Regions from separate parts of the Halomonas sp. R57-5 genome, predicted to be linked through region 3. Evidence: predicted binding sites of a transcription regulator. Region 3 holds the regulator's gene; each other region holds the start of a gene.
The links. Region 3 encodes FNR, which switches genes on or off when oxygen is low (the NO sensors DNR and NnrR bind a similar motif). Its sites were predicted from a motif close to TTGATNTANATCAA; they were not measured.
Positions count from the first base shown of each region.

Region 1 (5,102 bases), 850 kb from region 3:
CAAGTTCGTCGAGGCGAGGTTGTGCTGCCACGTAAAGGCGATCATCGAGTGGTTTGATATCCATAGGTTACCTCCTTGGTCGCTTTAGGAACGCGCCTCATCATCCCAGGCGGCCCCCGGTAGAGCATCGAGGGGAATCTTCAGGTAACGACGACCATTATCCTCTGGCTCTGGCAGGTCGCCGCCCCGGATATTGACTTGCAAAGCGTGCAGGATCAGTTTCGGCATGGGCAGCTTGGCGTCACGTTCGTTACGCAAAGCGATGAAGCTTTCCGCTGTCGGGCTGTCTTGGAGATGAATATTGGTTTCGCGCTGGACACTCACCGTGCTTTCCCACTCTGGCTCGCGATCGCCGGGCATGTAGTCGTGACCGGTAAAGAGCCGAGTGTCGTCCGGCAGTGCCAGGATGGCCTGAATGGAATCCCACAGTTTGTGAGCATTGCCCCCAGGGAAATCGGCACGGGCCGTACCACCATCCGGCTGAAACAGCGTGTCGTGCACGAACGCCGCATCGCCGATGACGTAGGTGATCGACGCCTTGGTATGGCCGGGCGAGAACATAATCCGGCCTTCTATCTCGCCCACGTGGAAAGTATCGCCCTCTACAAAAAGGTGGTCCCACTGTCGGCCGTCATCCGGAAAGTCGGGCCAGTTGTATATATCCTTCCATAGCGCTTGCACTTGCGTAACGTAAGCTCCTATAGCCGTTGGTGCCCCTGTCTTTTCCTTAAGATACTGTGCTGCCGAAAAATGGTCGGCGTGTGGATGCGTATCGAGTATCCAGTCAACGATGAGCCCCTCCCGTGCGACGTAATCTAGTAACTCATCAGCATGGTGGGTTGCAGTGGTCCCTGACTTCTCATCAAAGTCCAGGACAGGGTCAAGGATGGCACAGCGCCGTGTCGCAGGGKCACTGATAATATATTGAACGCTTGAGGTTCTTTGATCGTAAAAGCCGGCCACGTCCGGCCTGCCTGGTGAGKGTCGGAAATTACGCATATTCTTCCTCATTCTCCATTTTAGTTACAAGCCTAGACCATATTGGAATAACAAGAAAACAATGAAACATGTTTATACAAACATCAAGTAAAAGTGACATCTCCCCCTCTGATTGGGTTGCGCTACACTTTAGATTTCGATCCTACTAGCAAGGAGCACGGACATGCATGAGCGTTAGCACACAACAGTTCATAGGTCTCTTGGGTGAAGCAGATGCGGGGCTGCCTATTAATGAGCCATACCGTCGGCATGGTTTCTCGGAAGCAAGTTATTACTTATGGTGCAGCGAATTGGGTGGAATGAGCTAGCCAGATTCCAAGCGACTCAACGAACTCGAAGTCGCGAAGACAAGATTAAAGAAGCTTTTCACTGAGTCGCTACTGGAGATGATTGCCGCTAGCCACCGGGCTATTTAACTTCTGCCCAGCTTATAAATTAATAGGCATTAATACATGTAAAATTTAATAGTGCCTATTAAGCAAACAAAACCATAGAAAAAGCGCTTGCCATGTTTATTGGGGCAAGCGCTTTTTTACATATGCGCGCTAAAAAATTCCCATGTAACAAGCTAATTACTTAATGCTAGATGAAATTCCATATACAGAACAGCTACTTAGTCATTTAACATTAAGAGAGCATTAAGCGATATATCATAACACATTGACACGTATCAACTTTCTACCTTGAGCAAAGGCGTAATCTAAGGGTATTCCGACATTCGCCCTGCGAATGCCGTTTAATTCGCCAAGGAGGCGCTATGGACGCAATACGTCGCTCGCTCTTGGGTCAAATGGCACGCTTAAGTGCAGGCGCTGCGCTGATGCCGTTTTCAAGCCTTGCCCAAGCTGGCATTAATCAGCAACCTGCCCGCCGCGAAGGCGACCCAACTAAACGCTACGGTATGCTTATCGACTTACGCCAGTGCATCGGCTGCCAAGCCTGTACGGTGTCGTGTCATATCGAAAACGCTGCACCGCTGGGACAGTTTCGCACCACGGTCTCCCAGTATGAAGTACAGCATCAGGAAAGCGGCGAATTAGCCACCTTTATGCTGCCCCGGCTGTGTAACCACTGTGAAAACCCACCCTGCGTCCCGGTCTGCCCTGTAGAAGCCACTTACCAGCAGCAGGATGGCATTGTGGTGGTCGATAGCGACCGCTGCGTAGGGTGTGCCTATTGCGTCAATGCTTGCCCCTACGATGCTCGCTTTATTAACCAACGCACTCAAACCGCCGACAAGTGCACCTTCTGTGCCCATCGTCTAGAAGCCGGACTATTGCCCGCTTGCGTTGAGAGCTGCGTAGGCGGTGCCCGCGTGATTGGAGATATGCGCGATCCTCAAAGCCAAATCAGCCGCATGATTCATGAACATCGCGATGCATTGATGGTGCTACAACCAGAAAAAAACACCCTTCCTCAGGTGTTCTACCTAGGCATGGATGAGCGCTTCACCACGCGTCCTAAGGCCGAGCCCGTTGCGCTCGAAGTACTCGACCCCCACGGTCAGGAGATGGGCTATGAATTCCACCATTGAGCTACTGGCACCGCGCTATGACATCGCCTGGTACCCGTGGGCGGTTCAGTACTTTTTTATGATTGCGGTTTCCTACGCCAGCCTATGGCTAGCCGCCCCAGCACTGGTATTCGGTAAAAAAACCTGGCTGCCTACCGCACGTCTGGCGCTAATCGCTTGCGTTAGCACTACGCTAGTGGCGCCCGTTGCGTTACTCGCGGATTTGCACCAGCCACTGCGGTTCTGGCACTTCTACGCTTACGCCAATAGCCACTCGTGGATGTCGATTGGCAGCGTTGTTCTGCCGCTTTATTTGGTTAGCGTGCTTGGCCTTGCTTGGTTGGCATGGCGGCCCGCGCTGCAGGCACAGTGCGGCACTCCAGGACTCGGTGGCATGCTAGCCACCTGGCTTTCACTGGGCAGTGGCACAACGCCACGAGCAATAGTCGCGGTGGTAGGTCTGGCTGCGCTGGGGCTTTCCAGCGGCATTATGCTTTACACCGGTGCGGAACTAGCAATCGTAAAGGCCCGTCCGCTTTGGAACACCGTGTGGCTACCGCCCATGCTGGCGACCACCGGATTTATCGCCGCCTCCGGTCTGGTGTTAGTGCTGAACAGGGTTAGTGGGCTTTGTTCGCAAACCGCTATACGACAGATGCTGTATGTGCTGCTAGTGGCCTGTGCGCTAGCAGGATTGATCGCGCTTAGCTGGTTTTTAGATGGCGTAAATGCCCACGTAGGCTCAGTCGCCACCGCGCTGGAATCCGTGCGCCATAGCGCCTCGTGGCGCAACACTGCCCTCTGGGGAGGCATTACCGGCATCGCGCTGTTTGCCGCCGTGTTGTATTTATTGACTCGCCCTACCCTGCGCCAGCCCGGGCCGAGCGGCGCTCCAACCTCTAGCCAGCCAGCACTGTTTGCCTGGGCATGGTTGCTAGGCCTCGTCGCCATACACATGGGCTGGATGTTTCGCTGGGTGGTACTGATGGATGTTCAGCATGTGGCGCGCAATAGTGCCGGATTTCACCACTATGGTATTCCCGCCGGCTCTTCCGGCATTTTAGGCATTGTTGGCACCTTCGGTCTCTGGCTCGCCGTTATTCTCCTGATTGAACTGTTTATTCCCTGGCGACAGGCCCAACAAGGCGGCCTTATAGCAATGCCAACCCACGCTGCCCAAGATGCTTCTACTCATCCTCTCACCGCTAAAAAAGGAGCGTCTAGTCATGTCTAAGTCTGCTCAAGACCCGTCACGCCGCCGTTTTCTAAAAGGCGCTGCCGCCGCTGGTGGTGCAGCCACCTTTGCCGTGGGCTATGCCGACCCACTGGCAAAAATGGCCAAGGGCATTACCGGTAGCGCGGGTGAAAAACCCAGGCACAATATTCATGGCAACTCGCTGACCCCAGAATACCGCGTCGATTTAGACACTGGCGAACTCACCTTAACCCCCGGCCAGCGAGTCGCCTTCACTATTTGTTACGGCTGTACTACTCGATGCGGCGTGAGAGTGAGGGTCGATGACACCCTTGGCGAAGTACTGCGGGTATCAGGCAATCCCTACCACCCGCTGTCCGCCGACGACCATTTACCTATGCGTACACCGGTGGCGGATGCACTGCGTAGTGTTAGCGCCTATGGTGAACAGGGTCAGATAAACCGCTCCACCGCCTGCGCCCGTGGCAACGCCATGATGAGCCAAATTACCAACCCTTTCCGAGTCGACAACTGCCTGAAACGAGTAGGTGAACGTGGTAGCCGTCAATGGCAGAAAATCTCCTTTGAGCAGCTAATTGAAGAAATCTGCGAAGGCGGCGACCTGTTTAACGAAGGCCACGTTGATGGACTGCGCGATATTCGCGATCACGACACCCTGATTGACCCTGACAACCCTGAATATGGCCCCAAGGCCAACCAATTAATGGTGATGGAAGCCACTGACTACGGGCGTTCAGACCTACTCAAGCGCTTTACCCTCAATGCCTTTGCTACCCGCAATTATGGTCACCATGGCGCTTACTGTGGTTTGGCTTTCCGCATGGGATCTGGCGCGGTGATGAACAATATTGTCACCAACGCCCACGTTAAGCCAGATATCCAAAACGCACGCTTCATCATGTATATCGGCTGTGCGCCCAGCCAAGCGGGCAACCCGTTTAAACGCCAAGGCCGCTTGATTGCCCAAGCCCGTGCAGCCGGTACGTTGGAGTACGTGGTGGTCGACCCAGCGCTCAATGCCGCCACCTCCCACGCAGCCGACAACAACCGCTGGGTGCCTATTCGTCCTGGGACAGACAGCGCTTTTGCCATGGCAATCATCCAGTGGCTACTCGACAACCAAGGCTATGCTAGTGACTTCCTAGCTCTGCCCGGCCAAGCCGCCGCCAATGCAGCGGGCGAAACCACCCACTCCAACGCCACTCATTTGGTGATTGACACCTATGAACACCCCCGCAGAGGTTATTTTCTTCGCGCCAGCGACCTGGGCCTAGCGGAAGCGGATAACGATGCTGACTCGCCGATGGTAGTCGCCAATGGCGAACTCGCGCTAAGCGAAGAGGTGATGACCGCCGAGCTCTTTGCCGAACGTCC
Region 1 is NZ_LN813019.1:348,354-353,455, reverse strand. Features, by position in the region: gene HALO_RS01660 (TIGR01244 family sulfur transferase) at 1-64, opposite strand, end outside; gene HALO_RS01655 (MBL fold metallo-hydrolase) at 85-999, opposite strand; partial or broken gene HALO_RS23700 (transposase) at 1,167-1,385, shown strand; gene HALO_RS23655 (YgaP family membrane protein) at 1,390-1,464, shown strand; gene dsrO (sulfate reduction electron transfer complex DsrMKJOP subunit DsrO) at 1,757-2,533, shown strand; gene nrfD (NrfD/PsrC family molybdoenzyme membrane anchor subunit) at 2,517-3,746, shown strand; gene HALO_RS01635 (molybdopterin dinucleotide binding domain-containing protein) at 3,739-5,102, shown strand, end outside.
Region 1: dsrO (sulfate reduction electron transfer complex DsrMKJOP subunit DsrO) is a predicted target of FNR. The motif match lies at 1,660-1,673, and genes of this name have one in related genera.

Region 2 (6,781 bases), 470 kb from region 3:
AATATCGCGCTGGAAATCCAGCACGTTGAGGTGGTGGGTGCCCTCTTCATCCTGGTAGCCGCCGTAGTCGCCACGGATGCGCTGATCCCCGCCGGAACAGAACGCTTTATCGCCGGCACCGGTGAGAATAATCGCACCAATGGTGCTGTCGTGGCGGGCGCGGTTAAGCGCTTGGGCCATCTCGCTCACCGTTAACGGGCGAAAGGCGTTGCGCACTTCGGGGCGGTTGATGGTGATCCGCGCAATGCCATCGGCAGTGGTGTGATACAAAATATCCTGATAGCCACCGGAGCGATCCTGCCACTCTACCGGCGCATAGAGTTCTGATTCAGTGAGTCCGTTAATCATGCCAGTCTCTTTTTCTTTGTCAGGTTTTTTAGTTAGTTTTTCTTTATCAGGGATGGGGTGTTTGCAGTGAATCGCTTAAGCCAGCATACCTGTAACGACTAAGCCCAGCGCCACAATGCTTAACAGCGCAGCCCCACCGTACATCAGTTTTTTGTTAAGTGCGTCATTGCCCACGCTGATATCAAACATCCCATGGCGCAGGCGGTGGGCAGCATGAAATAGCGGCAAGCAAACTACCGCCCCCACAAACAGAAAGCCCGGTACGCTGAACAGCAGTGCCGATGCTCGCTCATAGCTCAGCGCCCCAGCAGGCAGCAGGCCCAAAGGCAGTAGAACGGCGATAAACAGAATCACGGCGGGCAGTAAAACTGCGAAACAGACGCCGCCCGCGCTAAATAGCCCCCACCAAAGCGGCTCATCAAAGGCTTGTTTATGCTGAACATCATGTTTGTTCATGCCCCACTCCTCCCCAATAGCCAGAAAAATAGCAGCGCGACCACGACTACGCCCACCCACTGCCCAGCAACAATGGCCTGATCGGGCAGGCTATGCCCGGCGATACGAATCGGCATTACCCGCGGGAACAGCACAAAGAAGGTGGCGGCGTGAAACAGGCTGGCGGCCAGCGCCAGAAGATTCAGCACTAATACGATGGGAGAGCCCATAAAGGCGATCCACCCCTGCCAACTCTCCGCCCCTTGAAGAAGAGCGACCATACCAGCGAGTAAACAGAGCGTGAAAAACACCAGCGGCAGCACCGTGGCTTCGCGCAGCATATAGAGTTTAAAAAAGCGGTGCTTCAGCCACCAATTGCGTTTCAGCGGCGGCAGGCGTTGCGATGATGATTTATCCATGATGTTCCTCCCCTACCCTTTAAACAGCGCAATAAGCGTGTGTTTGGCTGCTTCGACCTTGCCCTGATTGACCGCAGCGGCGGGGTCAACGTGTTTGGGGCACACTTTTGAACAGAAGCCCACAAAGGTGCAGCTCCACACCCCGTCGTGGCGGTTAAGCTCGGCCATGCGCTGTTTTTTTCCGTGATCTCGGCTGTCCAGGTTGTAACGGTGAGCCAGCGTTAATGCCGCCGGGCCAAGGAATTCTGGATTAAGCCCGAACTGGGGGCAGGCGGAGTAGCAGAGACCGCAATTAATGCAGTTAGCGAACTGCTTGTAGCGCTCCAGCTGCTCCGGCGTCTGTTGATAGGTTTCCGGCGCACTGGGGTCGTAAGGTTTTACGGGGTTGTCATCAATCAGGTAGGGCTTCACCGCCGCCAGGTGTTCAAGGAAGATCTCCATATCCACCACCAGATCCCGCTGCACGGGGAAGTGTGCCAACGGCTCGATACGAATATCGCCCTCGTAATCGCGCAGGAAGGTTTTACAGCCCAGCTTGGGAATGCCGTTCACCATGACCCCGCAGGAGCCACAAATCGCCATACGGCACGACCAGCGGTAGCTCAGGGTGCTATCGAGCTGCTCCTTGATATGGTTGAGGGCATCCAGCAGCGAGGTACTGTCATCCACCGGCAGGTCATACGCCTGCCAGTACGTCTCAGTCGAGTTATCAGGCAGGTAGCGTTTGACGCTAATATGCTTGGTGCTGACATTCTTCGTACTGATTAAGTTAGTACTCATCTGATCGATACTCATGCCTTCTCCCCCTTGCCCGCATCGCCATAGGCCCGCTCCGCCGGGGCAGAGAATTGCACATCGACGTCCTGCCAGCGCAGCTCGGCATGGGCATCGCCTTGGTAAAAGACCTGGCTGTGCTTGAGGTAGTTAACGTCATCACGTTTCTGCATGCCTTCATCCAAGCGCTGGTGGGCACCGCGGGACTCACGGCGCTCAAGCGCGCCCAAACAAGACGCTTCGGCAATATCCAGTCCACACTCCAGTTCAAGACATTCCAGTAACTCGGTATTAAAAATCTTGCTGGTATCGTTAACGCGGATCTCGTTGAAGCGCGCACGCAGTTGGCGCATGGTATCCAGCGAATGGCGCATGCCCTCTTCGGTGCGGTAAATCCCACAGCCGCTCTCCATGGCCTGCACCATGGCGTGCTTGAGTTCCACCCAGTTCTCGCCGCTCCCCGTTCCGTCACATAGCCGCAGCAGCTTGGCTTGCTGGCGGTCGCCCTGGGCTTCCAGCAGGCGCTCATCGGCCCACTCGGTTTGTGCTGCGCGCTTGCTTGCCTGCTCACCGGCCAGGCGGCCAAACACCAACAGCTCCGTCAGCGAGTTAGAGCCCAATCGATTGGCGCCGTGCAGACCCACCGAAGCACACTCCCCGGCGGCGTAGAGCCCGGCAATGGAGGTTTCGCACTGTGGATTGGTTTCAATACCGCCCATGGTGTAGTGAACCGCTGGGCGAATGGGGATGGGCTCTTTCACCGGGTCGACGTTGATATAGGATTTGGCCAGCTCGCAGATAAACGGCAGGCGCTCCAGAATGTACTTTTCACCCAAGTGACGCAGATCGAGATAGACCACATCGCTGTCGCCAAACTTACCGGTGCGGCCTGCCTGCTGCTCCTGCCAGAAGGCCTGGGAGAGTTTGTCCCGCGGGCCCAACTCCATATACTTGTTTTCCGGTTTACCCAGCGGCGTTTCCGGGCCAAGGCCATAATCCTGCAGATAACGATAGCCCTCTTTATTGAGCAGAATACCGCCTTCCCCCCGGCACGCTTCAGTAATCAAAATGCCGGAGCCGGGCAAGCCGGTGGGGTGGTATTGAACAAACTCCATGTCCCGCAGCGCCACACCATGGCGGTAGGCCATCGCCATACCGTCGCCAGTGACAATGCCCGCATTGGTGTTGAAACGGAATAAACGCCCCGCGCCGCCGGTGGCCAAAATCACCGTTTTGGCGCGCAGCACGGTTAATTCGCCAGTGGCTATTTGTAGGGCAATCACGCCAATCACAGCACCTTCGTGTACCGCCAGGTCGAGCACGAAGTATTCGTCGAAACGCTCGATCTCAGGGTATTTCAGCGAAGTCTGAAACAGGGTGTGAAGCATATGGAAGCCGGTTTTATCGGCGGCGAACCAAGTGCGGGCGGTTTTCATCCCCCCAAAGCGGCGCACCTGCACCTGACCATCGTCCTTACGGCTCCAAGGACAGCCCCAGCGCTCCATCTGCACCAGCTCTTGATAGGCGTGGKGAACAAAGTAGTCAGCCACCCCCTGCTCAACCAGCCAGTCACCGCCGGAAACGGTGTCATCAAAATGCGCCTGGTGGGAGTCTTCATCACTGGTAACCGCCGCCGCACCGCCTTCTGCAGCCACGGTATGGGAACGCATGGGATAGACCTTGGACAGCAGCGCAATGCGCTGAGGGGTGCCCTGGGTTTTGGCCTGTTCGGCAGCCCCAATGGCAGCACGCAAGCCTGCGCCACCCCCACCGACAATCACGATATCGAAATCTCGCTGCTGCATGACGTTTCCTTCCGTTAGCCAAGTCAAAGGTGGTGGTAGCGACACTCTTCGGTGCCCTTTCATTCTTCGAACTTACCACGCTATTGGCAGGCCCTGCTCATTAGTCCAAAGAACTATTGACGTGCGTCAAGCAAGTAGAAAATCGACTAGGTATTGCTGTTACCCGCGTGCCACAGGCCCTACTCTTCAAGCCACTCACTGCAGGGCAGATACCTATCCGCCAGGCAATAAAAACAGCAAGAAAGACTAAAGAGAGGTGCAGCATGACAACCAATGCCCAACCCTCGCCACGATGGAAACTGTTAGCACCGTTAGCAGTCGCTATTATCGTCGCGCTGATACCTACACCCGAGGGGCTAGCGCCTCACGCGTGGTACTTTTTCGCCATCTTCCTTGGCTGCGTGGTTGGCTTGATTCTCGAGCCCTTGCCTGGGGCGGTGGTCGGCCTGATCGGCGTTACCCTGGTGGCACTGCTTTCAAGGTGGGTGCTGTTCTCTCCGGAGCAACTGACGGCTGACGGATTCAGTGCCGCTAACCAAGCATTCTCATGGGCGGTGTCGGGCTTTACCAACTCTACGGTATGGCTAATTTTTGGTGCCTTTATGTTTGCCTTGGGGTATGAGAAAACCGGCCTGGGCAGGCGGATATCGCTCTGGCTAGTCAAAGCCATGGGGAAGCGTACTTTGACCCTGGGTTATGCGGTGATGATTGCCGATGGCATTCTGGCGCCGTTTACGCCTTCCAATACGGCGCGCAGTGCGGGCACGATCTATCCGGTCATTCGTAACCTGCCGCCGCTTTACGATTCGCATCCCAACGACCCCAGCATGAAGCGCATGGGCAGCTTTTTGATGTGGACCGCGCTTGCTTCTACCTGCGTCACTAGCTCGCTGTTTTTGACCGCTCTGGCCCCGAACTTACTGGCCATCGCGCTAACTGAAAGCGCGACCGGTATTCATATCAACTGGGGGCAGTGGTTTATGGCGGTAGCACCAGCCGGCATTTTGCTGCTTCTGCTAGTTCCGCTGCTGAGCTACTGGCTATGCGCGCCCGAAGTAAAAGCGGGTAATGAAATTTCCGACTGGGCAGGGCAGGAGTTAACCAAGCTGGGGGCACTGACTCGCCATGAAATAATACTGATCATTATGGTGGTCTCCGCCCTGCTGCTGTGGATTTTCGCGGGCGACATTATCTCTGGATCGCTGGTTGGTCTACTAGTGATCTGCGGCATGCTGTTAACCGGTATTGTAACCTGGAGCGATATTCTCGATAACCGAGCCGCCTGGAATACCTTTGTGTGGTTTGCCACCCTGGTGGCGCTCGCGGGTGGGCTTAGCCTAGTGGGGTTTGTTAACTGGTTTGGCAATGTGGTCGGCGGGCAGATAAGTCACTTTGACCCGCTGATGGCCATGGTGGCGCTGGTGGTTATTTTCTACCTGCTGCACTACTTCTTTGCCAGCGTGACAGCCCACGTTACTGCTCTGCTGCCGGTGATTCTGGCGGCGGCGTCGGGGATTGCCGGGCTAGATATGCAGATGTTTATCCTGCTGCTACTGCCCACACTGGGCTTTATGGGCATTCTCACCCCTTACGGCACAGGGCCAAGCCCGGTTTACTACGGCAGCGGCTACTTACCCAGCGCACTGTTTTGGCGGCTAGGGGCAATCTTTGGGCTGCTGTTCCTGGTGGTTTGGCTGGTGATTGGCCTGCCTTGGTTAATGCTGATCAGCTGATTGAAGTCAGCTTGCAGTACCCAACCAAGCGTTCAGCTGCTGTGAGAACGCCTCTGGTTGCTCAACATGAAGATTGTGGCCCCCGTTCAGAGCGATATGGCGCAGGCGCGGTGCCATCGTTGCCAAGTGAGTGGCAAGAGTGTGGAACTTGGCGTCCCGCTGCCCCGAAAAGTACCCCACCGGAAGCGTGGTATTTTCCAGCCACCGCCATAGCAAAGGCTGTTGACCCAAGGAAGTTGATCGCAGCATGCTGGCGACGGCTGGCCCGTGATTCGCGAGACGGCGTTGCATTTGCCGACTGCGCTGAACGTCGGTGAGATCGGCAAACACCGGCTGCTGATACCAATCGATAAGTACGTCTTCCAACGGTTCCTGCTCAAAGCGTAGCGCCCAGCGTTCATCATGAGCAATACGGCCAGGACGCTCACTGGCGGGTAGCCCAGGGTGAGCGCTCTCCAGCCAGAGCGATTCCAGACCCGGCGGCTGAAGGCTGGCATGGTACAGCGCCAAACGGCCACCCAGGGAGTAGCCCAGCAGGCAGTAACGGCGAACACCGTGAGTTATCAGCGCATCGCCAAGCCAGTGGTGAAAAGCCTCAAAAGAGCCTAGCTGCTCGTGCTGATTCTGGCCGTGGCCGGGCAAATCCAGCGCGAGGCAGTGAATGCCTTCCAAGCCAGCGATGACCTCAACCCAGTCCTGACCATCGCCCAGCAGGCCATGGAGCAGTACGAGGGTCGGCGCCTGCTTGTGAGGTTTACAGCTCACGCGACGCCCCTCGAATCGCTGCGCCCAGGGCCTTAAGATCATCGGCGACCTGCTGATGGGGTACGTTAACCTCAATCAACGTAACGCCCGCCTGAAGGGCCTGAGTGTAGGCTATCGCAAAGCTATCCAGCGAGTCAGGCGCTGCATAACCAAGCCCAAACATCTTTGCCGTATGCTCGAAGTTCAAGCCGTGGGGCTGGCGATAATATCGCTCCAGCAGATCGTCTTCTTTAGGCACCGGCAGCATATGGAAAATACTGCCGCCATCGTTATTAAGAATGACCACCACCAGGGGTTGAGCCGCCTGCTTTAACAGTGCGAGGCTATTGAGATCATGCAGTGCGCTGGTGTCTCCCAGCACAATGGTAGTGGGTTCTGCGCGGGAGCAACTGAGCCCAAACGCCGTGGCGATTAAGCCATCGATGCCCGAGGCGCCGCGATTGGCAAATACCCGTAGCGGCGTTCGGCGATGCGTACCCAGCATATTCATTAGCCGTGCAGG
Region 2 is NZ_LN813019.1:727,267-734,047, reverse strand. Features, by position in the region: gene menB (1,4-dihydroxy-2-naphthoyl-CoA synthase) at 1-348, opposite strand, end outside; gene frdD (fumarate reductase subunit FrdD) at 424-804, opposite strand; gene HALO_RS03310 (fumarate reductase) at 801-1,202, opposite strand; gene HALO_RS03305 (succinate dehydrogenase/fumarate reductase iron-sulfur subunit) at 1,215-1,997, opposite strand; gene frdA (fumarate reductase (quinol) flavoprotein subunit) at 1,994-3,781, opposite strand; gene HALO_RS03295 (anion permease) at 4,045-5,514, shown strand; gene menH (2-succinyl-6-hydroxy-2,4-cyclohexadiene-1-carboxylate synthase) at 5,521-6,279, opposite strand; gene menD (2-succinyl-5-enolpyruvyl-6-hydroxy-3-cyclohexene-1-carboxylic-acid synthase) at 6,269-6,781, opposite strand, start outside.
Region 2: frdA (fumarate reductase (quinol) flavoprotein subunit) is a predicted target of FNR. The motif match lies at 3,898-3,911, and genes of this name have one in related genera.

Region 3 (6,781 bases):
GCAACTGTGTCGTCACTACCCTGACTTCAGCAATTTCTTTCGCCAGTCGCTGACCCATAAGGCGCGTCTGCTGACCGAAAAGCGCGCCGAAGGGGGTGTCACCATGGCGGGCTTTATGTTGGCCAAAGTGAGCGAGTGTATGCGTGAGCCGCTGCTAATGGCGGCGACGACCGATATAGCCAGCGCGGTCAAACAGCTCAACGCTAGCCACGCCGATAGCCTGCTGGTAGAGACCCAGGACACCCTGGGGATGGTGACTAAAACCGATCTGCTCAATGCCCTGGTGCTGCAGGGCAGCGCGGTAACATCGCCGGTGGATGAGATTGCCCATTTTAATTTGGTGACTGTCGCGCCGGATCAGTATTTATTTGAGGTATTGGTGCTGATGACCCGCCATAAAGTGGCCCGGGTGGTCGTGATGGAGCAAAACGCCTTGAAAGGCGTTGTTGAGCTCACTGACGTGCTTAGCTACTTCTCAAGCCGTAGCTATGTGGTGAGTCTGCAGGTAGAGCAGGCAACCAGCTTAGAGGCGCTTGCAGCCGCCAGCCAGCGTACCCCGGAGCTGGTCAAAGCGCTGATGGCCCAGGGCGTTAAGCTGCGCTTTGCGATGGATCTGCTCGCCGCACTGAACGGTCGCATCATCAGTAAAGCCTGGGAGTTCACCATTAATGAACGCTACCACGGGCAGAGCTGCATGATGGTGATGGGCAGCGAAGGGCGCGGTGAACAGATTCTCAAAACGGATCAGGATAACGGCCTGATTCTGGCCGATGAAACCCAGTGGCCTGACCTTACAAGCCATATGCAGACGCTCACTGATACGCTGATTCAGCTCGGTTATCCGCCGTGCCCCGGCAATATTATGGTGTCTAACCCCGAGTGGGTGGCCACGGTGTCGCAGTGGAAAGGCCATATCGCCAAGTGGGCCAGGGAGCGTGATGGCGACAGCCTGATGAAGCTGGCGATTATGCTCGATGCCCATGCGGTGGCGGGTAACCCAAGCCTACTCGAAAGCGTTCGCGAAGAGCTGTTTGAACGCTGCTCGGGCGATGAGCTGCTGCTCTCCTATTTCGCCCGCACGGCGCTGCGTTTCTCGACGCCGCTGACGCTGTTTGGCTCATTGAAAAAGCCCCAGCACGGTATCGATATTAAGAAAGGCGGCATTTTCCCGATTGTTCACGGCGTGCGCACCATGGCACTTGAACGGCGGATTAAAGCCACTTCAACACTCGACCGGCTTGACGCCCTGGCCGCCGATGGCCGTTTGGATCGCCGCTTTGCCGATGACCTGGGTGAAGCGTTGGCACTGTTTTCCGAGCTGCGTCTTAAACAGCAGCTAAGCGTTTTGGAGACGCCTGCCGGTCATCAAGCCGGTGCCTCAGACGTCAACGCCCAAAACGGCAGCCGCGCTAACCGTGTGGTGGTGCAAAATCTCTCTTCCCTGGAGCGCGACCTATTGCGCGAAGCGATGCATATTGTCAAAGACTTTAAGCAGCGGCTTTCCCATCGTTATCATTTGGAGTATTCGTGAGCGGAATGCGGCTGTTAGATCGACACGTAGGGCTATTTAGCGGTTCATTGCGCACCTTACTGCGCCGTGAAAGTGATCGTCGGCGTTGTGCGGATTCTCCCTATGCGTGGCTGTTTCAACCTTATATGGGCGATGAGCTGGTAGCCCTCGTCTGTACGACAACGCTCACGTCGGCATCGCCGGTGATCAGCTTGGCGGCGGTGGTGCTGAGCCAGCAGCAGGTACGAACCAGCCGCGCTTTTGTGATGACGTTAGGCAGCACGAAACAGCCCGAAAGTGCGAAGCTGCGCCGTCATCATTTGCTATGTGAGGCAGGGGAGGTGCAGCCGCCAAGCAGTGATAACTTGAGCGCGTTAGTGGAATTTATCGGCAACCGGCCCATAGTGGGCTGGCAGTTGGAGCAGCGCATTGGAGCGTTGAATACACTACTGACTAAGCGGCTGAATTTTGCGCTACCCAATGCCCAGGTTGATGTGGCGAGACTGCATCAGCGCCAACTGCGGCGTTTGCATCCGGAGGTAGAAGCGCCCAGCAGCTTCGCCCAGGCGCTGGCATGCTGGCAGGTGCCTGCCATGGGTGTGCAAAGCGTGCTTGCCGAGGCAACCGCCAGCGCACTTCTGTATATGCGCCTACAGCGCGTTATGGCGGAGGTGGCATAGGAATGGTGGAAGCACTAGTGTTTGGGTCAGGCGGTGAGTGTTGTTAGAATGTGGCAATATTTCCTCTTTTAGCGCCTTTCACTATCGGCAGTGCTTATTTCATGCAATCCCTAGATTATTTCGACCCGCATTTTGACACGCCAGATGTTGCTCCTGCAGCCTCTCCAGACGCTGTGCAGGCTGATGCTAAGCAGAAGCGTGAATTTAACAAGCTGCAAAAGCGTCTGCGCCGAGAAGTGGGCAATGCGATTATTGATTACCAAATGATCAATGAAGGCGATCGCGTGATGGTGTGCCTCTCCGGCGGTAAGGACAGCTACACGATGCTGGAGATTTTGCGCAACTTGCAGCGCAACGCGCCAGTTAACTTTTCGTTGATAGCGGTCAATCTGGATCAGAAGCAGCCGGGCTTCCCTGAGCATGTGCTGCCTGCCTATCTGGACAAACAGGGGGTGGAGTATCATATCGTAGAACGCGATACCTACTCGGTGGTGAAAGAGAAAACCCCTGAAGGTAAAACCACCTGCGCGCTCTGTTCACGGCTTCGCCGCGGCTCGCTGTATGGGMTTGCCGAAGAGATTGGGGCCAATAAAATTGCCCTGGGCCATCACCGGGAAGATATTCTTGAAACCCTGTTTCTGAATATGTTCTTCGGCGGCAACCTGAAAGCGATGCCGCCCAAGCTGCTATCCGATGATGGTAAGAATATCGTTATTCGGCCGTTGGCCTACTGCAAAGAAGCGGATATTGCGGAATTTTCGCGGCTGATGGCGTTCCCAATCATTCCCTGCAACCTGTGCGGCTCCCAGCCTAATATGCAGCGTCAGGTGGTCAAAGAGATGCTCGCCGAGTGGGATGAGAAGTTCCCTGGCCGTCTGGAAAGCATGTTTAAAGCGGTGACCAATATTGCGCCCTCCCAGCTGGCAGACCGAAGCCTGTTTGATTTTGAGGGCTTAGAGGCGAAGCAGGCGGAGCTGCTGGCGGGTCGCATCCAGGCCTTCAACGTCAGCTAACCGTTTGCTCTTCCTCTTCGGCGAGGGTAATCAAACGCGGCATATCGAGAATATTGACCTCTCGCCCGGAAACCGCCACCACGCTTTGTTGCTGAAAGCGGCTTAAAATGCGGCTGACGGTTTCCACCGCTAAGCCCAGGTAGTTGCCAATATCGGCCCTCGGCATTGAGAGGCGAAAACTGTAGGGCGAGTAGCCCCGGCGACGAAAACGGTCCGAAAGGGTAATCAAAAAGGTGGCCAGCCGTTGATCGGCGGTTTTTCGCGAGAGTAGGCGCATCATGCGTCGGTCATCGCGTAACTCTTTGCTCATGCTCCGATACAGCTGGCCACGTAGCTCAGGGATCTCTTCTGAGAGCAAATCCAGGCGGTCAAAAGGAATCTCGCAAACGGTGGTGGTTTCCAGGGCGATAACGCTACCGGGGTAGTGCTCTTCATCAATGCCATCCAGCCCCACCAGTTCACTGGGCAGGTAGAAATTGGTCAACTGCTCACTGCCGTTACCTTCGGCGGTGACCTGTTTCAAACTCCCCGAACGCACCGCGTAAACGCTGGTAAAAGTATCACCCTGGCGAAACAGCGGCTCGCCTTTTTTCAGCGGCGCACGGCGGCGAATAATCGCATCGAACTGCCCCATATCGTCCAACTCAAGGGCAAGCGGCAGGCACAGCGAGCTAAGGCTGCAGGTTTGGCAGCGCGCTTCGTGGAGTAGCGAGCGTCGGCTGCTCATAGGTTCCAACATGCGGTGCTCCTTGAGTGGGTCAGGATAAAATTAGCAAATTCTTACTTATTGTGGTGCCGTTAGCATGCCTGCAATAAGGTGATTAAACAATCTTAGAGTAGCGCTGCCCTATTTGCCCAGAAAGATGGGTATCGAACGCCATGGCTAAATGGCGCACCAGCAGTCGACCCATGGGCGTGGCGTTAAGTCGATCACCACTACGGGTCAGTAGGCCATCTTGCTCAGCGCTCTGTAAACGCTCCAGAGCGGGGGCAAAATAGCGGGGGGCATCGATGTTCCAGCGCTGGCTGACCGCAGCCAGATCAATGCCCATATCGCACATCAGCCGCTCAATCACATCCCGCCGGATTAGGTCGTCATCACTCAACCGCACGCCTCGCACAGTAGCGAGCTGACCCTGATCCAACGCCGCCTCGTAGCTTGCCAGATCGCTCGGGTTCTGCGCGTAGACGTCATCAATACGTGAAATCGCCGAAACGCCAAGCCCGATTAAATCGCACTGGGCATGGCTGGAGTAGCCTTGGAAGTTGCGCTGTAGCGAGCCGTCGCGCTGAGCAATGGCCAGGCTATCATCAGGCCGGGCAAAGTGATCCATGCCGATATGTACGTAGCCAGCCGCGGTGAGCATTTCAATCGTGGTGCGCAGAATTGCCAGCTTCTCTTCACCGCCCGGCAAATCATCGACATTAATACGCCGCTGGGGAGCAAAGCGCTCGGGCATATGGGCGTAGTTAAATACTGAAAGACGCGCCGGATTGAGTTCAATCACCTGGCGGAGGGTATTCGCAAAGCTCTTTTCTGTCTGAAACGGTAAACCGTAAATAAGATCGAGATTGAGCGAGCGAAAGCCCAGGCGATGCGCCTCTTCCATCAGCGTTTCGGTGAGTACCCGCGGTTGAATGCGGTTAATGGCTTTCTGTACCAACGGGCTTAAATCCTGCACGCCCAGGCTAATGCGGTTAAAGCCTAACGACTGCAGGTGGCGCAGGGTAAATACATCCGCTTCCCGGGGGTCTATTTCAATCGCGTAGTCGCGATCGGCAGAGGACGAAAGGCCAAACCGGGCATCCAAACGATCAATCAGGTCGCCCATCTGATTCAAGCTAAGAAAGGTCGGCGTTCCGCCACCCCAGTGTAGCTGCTCCACCGGTCGTGATGTATCCAAGTGGCGTGCGGTCAGCACCATTTCACGGTCGAGCCGGGATAAGTAAGGCTCGGTCAGGGCGGTGTTCTTGGTGGCGATTTTATTGCATGCGCAGTAGAAACAGATCTTGCGACAAAAAGGCACGTGAACATACAGCGACAGCGAACGCTGACTGGCATTGCTACGCTCTAGTGCCTGGGTCAGGTCACCGGGGGTGAATTGGTCGTGAAATGACAGCGCCGTGGGGTAAGACGTGTAGCGTGGTCCGCTGGTGTCGTAGCGGCGCAGCAGGGCTTCATCCCACACCGGCTGCAAGGGCGCTGCCGCCACAGACGAGGCAAGAGGTGAAACCGCAGGGGCATGAACGGGCATGAAGGGGCGCTCCGACGTGAGGTAATGCCGCTAGCCTAACCCGTGACGAAAGCGTAAAGATTGAGCCATGTCATGCTATTAGAGGTTGTGTGCCGTAAGAGTCCAGAGCTGCCACAGCGCAAACGCGATAATCGTTAGTGCCGCCACGCTGCGCGTCGCCGGGTGGCGAATCAAGTGGCTTAGCTGGCGCGCAGCGAGGCCAGTGACGAGCAGCGCCGGCAGGGTGCCTAGCCCAAATGCGCCCATTAGCAGCGCGCCCTGGAGCGGGTCGGCAATCGCCAAGCTCCAGGCCAACATGGAGTAGACCAGCCCACAGGGTAGCCAGCCCCAAAGTGCGCCCAGCGCGAAGGCTTGAGGGATATACACCACCGGCATTAAGCGCCGCCCCACAGGCTCGATAAAGCGCCATAGACGGCGGCCAACCGCCTCCACTTTGAGCAGCCCTTTCCACCAGTTGGCGATATACAGTGCCATCAGGATCAGCATCAGCGCGGCAAACACCTGAAGCAGCATTCGTGCCGTGGCGGAAAGCGAAAATAGCGTGCCCAGCAGGGCAACCAGCGCGCCTGCGCTCATATAGCTAATAATACGGCCAGCATTGTAGCTGAGTAGCAGCCCCCCCATACGCGCTGGATGGCGCATGCTGGGGGGTACTGCAAAGGTGAGGGCGCTCATAATGCCGCCGCACATACCAATGCAGTGGGCACCGCCCATTAAGCCAAATACGAATGCCGCCAGCAGCGGCGGTAGATCAAGCCCTGTGGGATTCATGGCCGAGGCTCTTGGTCGTCGGGGGCGTTTTTATCTTTTGGTGCGACGGTTTTTTGCTTGGCTGGCGGGCGCTGGCGGCGCTGTTCGGGGGGAAGATCGTTGTCGTCCTCATCAAACAAGATGCGGTGCGCCGGGCCTTCTAAATCGTCGAACTGATCATTTTTGACCGCCCAGAAGAAGGCCCAGACGGCGAGTCCGAGCAGAATCAGCGAAAGCGGAATAAGCAGGTACAGAATCGTCATGCGGTTACCGGTGTTGACGTGCCAAGCGTTGGTGCGGGCTGGGGGCGCCAGCGTGACAGCCGCAGGGCGTTACCCACCACCACTAGCGAGCTAAGCGACATACCAATCGCGGCTAGCCAGGGCGGCACCAGCCCCATCGCCGCCAGCGGCAGCGCCGAAACGTTGTAGCACACTGACCAAATCATGTTCTGGCGCATGATACGCCGCGTTGCGCGGGAAATCTCGATGGCCTCAAAAATTCGCATTAGACGTGGGCTGAGCAGCACCGCATCGGCGCGGGTCCGGGCAAGATCTGTCGCTCCATTCATGG
Region 3 is NZ_LN813019.1:1,195,338-1,202,118, forward strand. Features, by position in the region: gene HALO_RS05355 (DUF294 nucleotidyltransferase-like domain-containing protein) at 1-1,531, shown strand, start outside; gene HALO_RS05360 (DNA polymerase III subunit epsilon) at 1,537-2,190, shown strand; gene ttcA (tRNA 2-thiocytidine(32) synthetase TtcA) at 2,292-3,203, shown strand; gene fnr (fumarate/nitrate reduction transcriptional regulator Fnr) at 3,196-3,942, opposite strand; gene hemN (oxygen-independent coproporphyrinogen III oxidase) at 4,025-5,458, opposite strand; gene HALO_RS05380 (sulfite exporter TauE/SafE family protein) at 5,537-6,229, opposite strand; gene ccoS (cbb3-type cytochrome oxidase assembly protein CcoS) at 6,226-6,471, opposite strand; gene HALO_RS05390 (heavy metal translocating P-type ATPase) at 6,468-6,781, opposite strand, start outside.

Region 4 (4,397 bases), 630 kb from region 3:
TTCACCCGCCAAGTAGGCGAGTTCATCAATATAGCTTTCGTGGGCGAAGGTGCTGGGCAGCGCCGAGACGCCACGCAGCCAGGAGGCACGCACCAGGGTCGGGACGTCGTCGCACACTATTTGGCGATGAGGGTAGCTGTAGGGCGGCACCGACGTTCGATCCCCCATTTCAAAGGGGATATCAATAGGTGAGGCAGCACCGGTTAGCAGTAGTGCCAGGGTGGGCGCACTGTTAGAGGGGTAGCGCGTATTAAAGCGATAGCCTGCTGGGCTGCCATCTGCGTTTAAGCCGCCCTGAATGGCCATATACTGAGCAGCCCCTTTAGGCTCCCAGGTGTGCTCCTGCTCACGGGTTAGTTGCACACGAACAGGTCGACCCACCGCCTGAGAGAGCAGCACGGCATCGGCGCCAACGTCGTCGGCGCAGTTGCGGCCATAGCAGCCCGAGGTTTCCATGCGGGTAATGGTGATAACGCCTTCATCCAAACCGGTAAGGCGGGCGAGGTCGGCGCGCAGGCTGTGTGGATTTTGGGTGCCCGACCATACGTGAAGGCCATCTTCGTTGGCATCGGCGACGGAGCACGAAGGGCCGATAGAGCCATGCAGTTGGAAAGGCCACACATAGTGACGATTGAGCGGATGTTGCGCGGCGGCCAGAGCGTTATCGAGATCACCCTCTTCGAGGAGTATGCGCTGTTTGCTGGGCAGGTCGAGCAGTGCTTGCTCTATGTTGTCCAACTGAGGCAAGCCTTCGATTGGGCGCCACTGGATCTTTAGCTGTTTGGCTGCGGCAGCAGCCTGCTCTTCACGCTCGGCCACCACGCCAACAAAGTCACCGACCACCACGACGCTTACCACACCTGGCAAATGCGCCACAGAGCTTTCATCTACCGCGATTAAACTGTTGCCAATAAAGTCGCCGCTATCATGGCCTACATAAGGCGGGCGAATCACTCGTCCATGCAGCATGTCGGGCAGGCGTAGGTCGTGGATAAAGGTCAATTGCCCGGTGGCCTTGGCGGGTATATCCACGCGGGAGGTCGATTGGCCGACCAGGGTATAATGGCTGACCGGCTTAAGCGGCACCTCATCGGCAAGCTTTAATGCATGACGGGMGCCCTGCAGCAACTCCCCAAAGCTAACGGATGAGCGGTTATTATCACTTGGCGTAATAGCGCCGTTCTGGCAGCTAAGTAGTGAGCGCTCAGTGTCAAAGTGCTTTGCTGCCAGGGTTAATAGGTACTCCCGCGCCTGTGCCGCAGCTCGGCGTAGAGGCTCGGCAGTGATCTGAATCGATGCACTGGCTATGGTGGGGCCTTGGTTGGGGGCTTCAACGGAGTTGCCCAGCACCATGGTGACGCCGTCGAACGCGACGCTAAGCTCTTCTGCGACAATTTGAGCGAGCGCCGTGCGTATGCCAGTGCCCAGGTCTACGTGGCCGTTGAAAGCCACGATATGACTATCGCTCAGCACGGCAATGAAGATCTCAGGCTCATGGGGGGTGAAGTTTGAGTGTGTACCTGGCTGTCCGGGCGCGGGCTTGGGGGGCGTAACCGGGTCGCGATAGATCACCAGAACATCAGACCCATACAGCAGTGACTCTCTTGTATAGTCTGATTTATCAGCCATGTCTGCCTCCCACGCTCGCGTTTACGATGATCAGTGCGGATGAATTTTAGGTGATGAAAGAGCGATAACTAAGGTAAAATTATAGCGTGTACGCCATAAAAGCATGATGAATTGATCCAGCGCAAGCAGTATTTAAAGCGTTGATGCATCATTTTGTTAACCAGTGCCATACTCGATACACGTCGTCGCTAATAGATTAAGGATATGGAATGACAACGGATAGTGCGCTCAAACACTCGTCTTCCGGTGAGCACCCCACGCCTTCAGAGCAGGGGTATGATTTTTCTGAGCAAGTAGGGCATCTACTGCGTAAAGCCTACCAGCGGCATACGGCTATTTTTCAGCGCTACAGCAGCGATAAACAGCTCACGGCCATTCAATTTGTAACGCTGTGCACGGTGATGGAGCGCGGCCCCAGCTCGTTAACCGATATCGTCAACGCCACGGCGATTGATCCCGCCACTATCCGTGGCGTCATTAAACGTCTTAAAGCGCGGGGGTGGATCTCGCTAACCACCGACCCCAATGATCAACGTAAAGTCATGGTCGTGATCACTGAGGCCGGGGAGACATTAGTCGAGGCTATGGTTCCCAGTGCCAAGCAAATTAGCGATCAGACCATGAAAAATCTCAACCCGGCAGAGCGGGTTGCCTTAATGCATCTGCTGGAAAAAATGAACGCGGACTGATGACTCAACAGAGACGTCCGCTTCACCTGCGTTTTCGGATACTCCTAACGCTTCATTAAGTATCCCAGTGTTTCATCCAGTCCAATCACATCGCCATATTTGCTATCGATATCAAACAGGTTGGCTTCATGGGGCGCGGGGTGGCGATCGCCCACGCAATCACGTACCACCATCACCCGAAAGCCGTGCTGTACGCCGTCAACGGCGGTGGCGCGAATGCAGCCGCTGGTGGAGCAGCCGGTGATGATCAGCGTATCGATACCCATGGCGACCAGCGTGGAGGCGAGCGAGGTGCCAAAGAACGCGCTGGCATACTGCTTGGTCATTACCAGCTCATCTTCACGGGGTGCCACCTCGGAGCAGAACTCGGCGTAAGGGTTGCCCGCCACCATCGCCCGCATGACCGGCGCCTTCTTGACCCAAATGCCGCCATCGATTTGATCCGGGGCGTGATAAAGGATGTTGGTGTGGATAACAGGCGTGCCAGTGCGCCGTGCGGTATTGAGTAGCGGCGGCATATTGGCCACCGCATCCACCACGCCCTGGGCAAATAGCGGCGAACCTGGTGTGGTGTAGCCTTGCATAAAATCAACCACCAGCAGCGCGGGCCTTTTGCCAAAACCGATGCGCCCATCCCACACGCCTCGGTAGTTGTCCGTGGCAGTGTTATCGCTAACGCCATCGCTGTTATCAGTCGTGTGTGGCGACATGGTCGTCTCCTTAATCAGCACTCTATATCGTCAATAAGTACCTGATCTCGTTAGTAAGCCCCTGACAAGAGGGCGCCTGCGCCCGGTACGATGGGCTCCAGGTCGAGTGCCTTGAGCATGGCATAGGTGGTGGCGATAGCTGCGGTAACCACCGGCTTGCCGGTCAGGGCTTCGACCTTGGCGACGGCCGGCAGCGATGGCATTTGCACACAGGCTGACAAGACGATGGCGTCCACGTTACTTAAATCGAGACTGGCGACGATTTCGGGGAGATTGGCGGGATCGTGGCGAGCGACATCCAGGTTATTGGGGATCTCAAGCGCCCGGTAGTCGAGCACGTCAATGCCTTCCTGACGGATGTAGTCGACCACCATTTCGGTCAGCGGCTTCATGTAGGGGGCCACTACCACCACGCGCTTGGCTTTCATCACACCCAGGGCATCAACCAGAGCACCGGCGCTGGTGACCACCGGCGTGTCGCAGCCGTTCTCTTCGGTGCGGCTGCGCAGACGCTTTTGCGACTCTCGGTGGTAGCCGGGCCCCATCGCCATAATGGCAACCAGGCAGGCATACCCCATCACATCCACCGCTGCATCAGAAAGCTCCAGGGCGCAGCGATCCGACTCTGCATCCATGGCAGCCAGTTCGTCCTTGCTGACGTTCTTCATGCGCATGCGGCTGGAGTGAAAGGTAAAGCGTTCCGGGCGGATTAACTGCCGCGCCGTAAGCATGGCGGGTATTTCGGTCTCCATGGTGATATTGGAGCTGGGGACGATCTGGCCGATACGGTAGCTTTTGATCTCGTTCTTTATATAGTTGCTGGTCATGGTATTTGGCCTCTCTTAGAGCTCGCTGCCCAGGAAGTCTTCAAACGCGGCAAAAAAACCGTCGAAGTCATCCCAGGGAATCATGTGACCCGCTTGTTCCGCGGTAGAAATACGAACCGTCGGTAGAAGGGCGCGTATTTCGGCGCGATCTTCATCCTGGATAACACCGCCTTTGCCTGCACACATCAGCAGCGTGGGCACTTTGATAGCGGGGAAATCCTGGTGGATATCGACGCTGTGGAACTCTTCAAACGCCTGAACGATGGCTGGCTCAAAGCAAGTGTGTAACCACTCGGCGCGTAATCGCAGTTGCTCGTCGCTCCAGGTGGGGCAGTAGTGGCGCATGGTCTCGATATCGGCACCACGTGTGCAGTCGCGAATCGAATCCACGTACCAGGGCAGCTTGCTGGGGTACTCACGGCGTCCTGGCCCTGAAACCGGTGGGTCGATAAGTACCAGTTTGTCGATGCCCTTGGCGCCGCGACTCATGGCGCGTAGCGCAAAGCGCGCACCCATGGAGTGGCCCGCCAGAATGACATTGC
Region 4 is NZ_LN813019.1:570,799-575,195, forward strand. Features, by position in the region: gene HALO_RS02590 (xanthine dehydrogenase family protein molybdopterin-binding subunit) at 1-1,629, opposite strand, end outside; gene HALO_RS02595 (MarR family winged helix-turn-helix transcriptional regulator) at 1,839-2,318, shown strand; gene HALO_RS02600 (N-carbamoylsarcosine amidohydrolase) at 2,363-3,028, opposite strand; gene HALO_RS02605 (maleate cis-trans isomerase family protein) at 3,079-3,855, opposite strand; gene HALO_RS02610 (alpha/beta fold hydrolase) at 3,871-4,397, opposite strand, start outside.
Region 4: HALO_RS02590 (xanthine dehydrogenase family protein molybdopterin-binding subunit) is a predicted target of FNR. The motif match lies at 1,741-1,754, and genes of this name have one in related genera.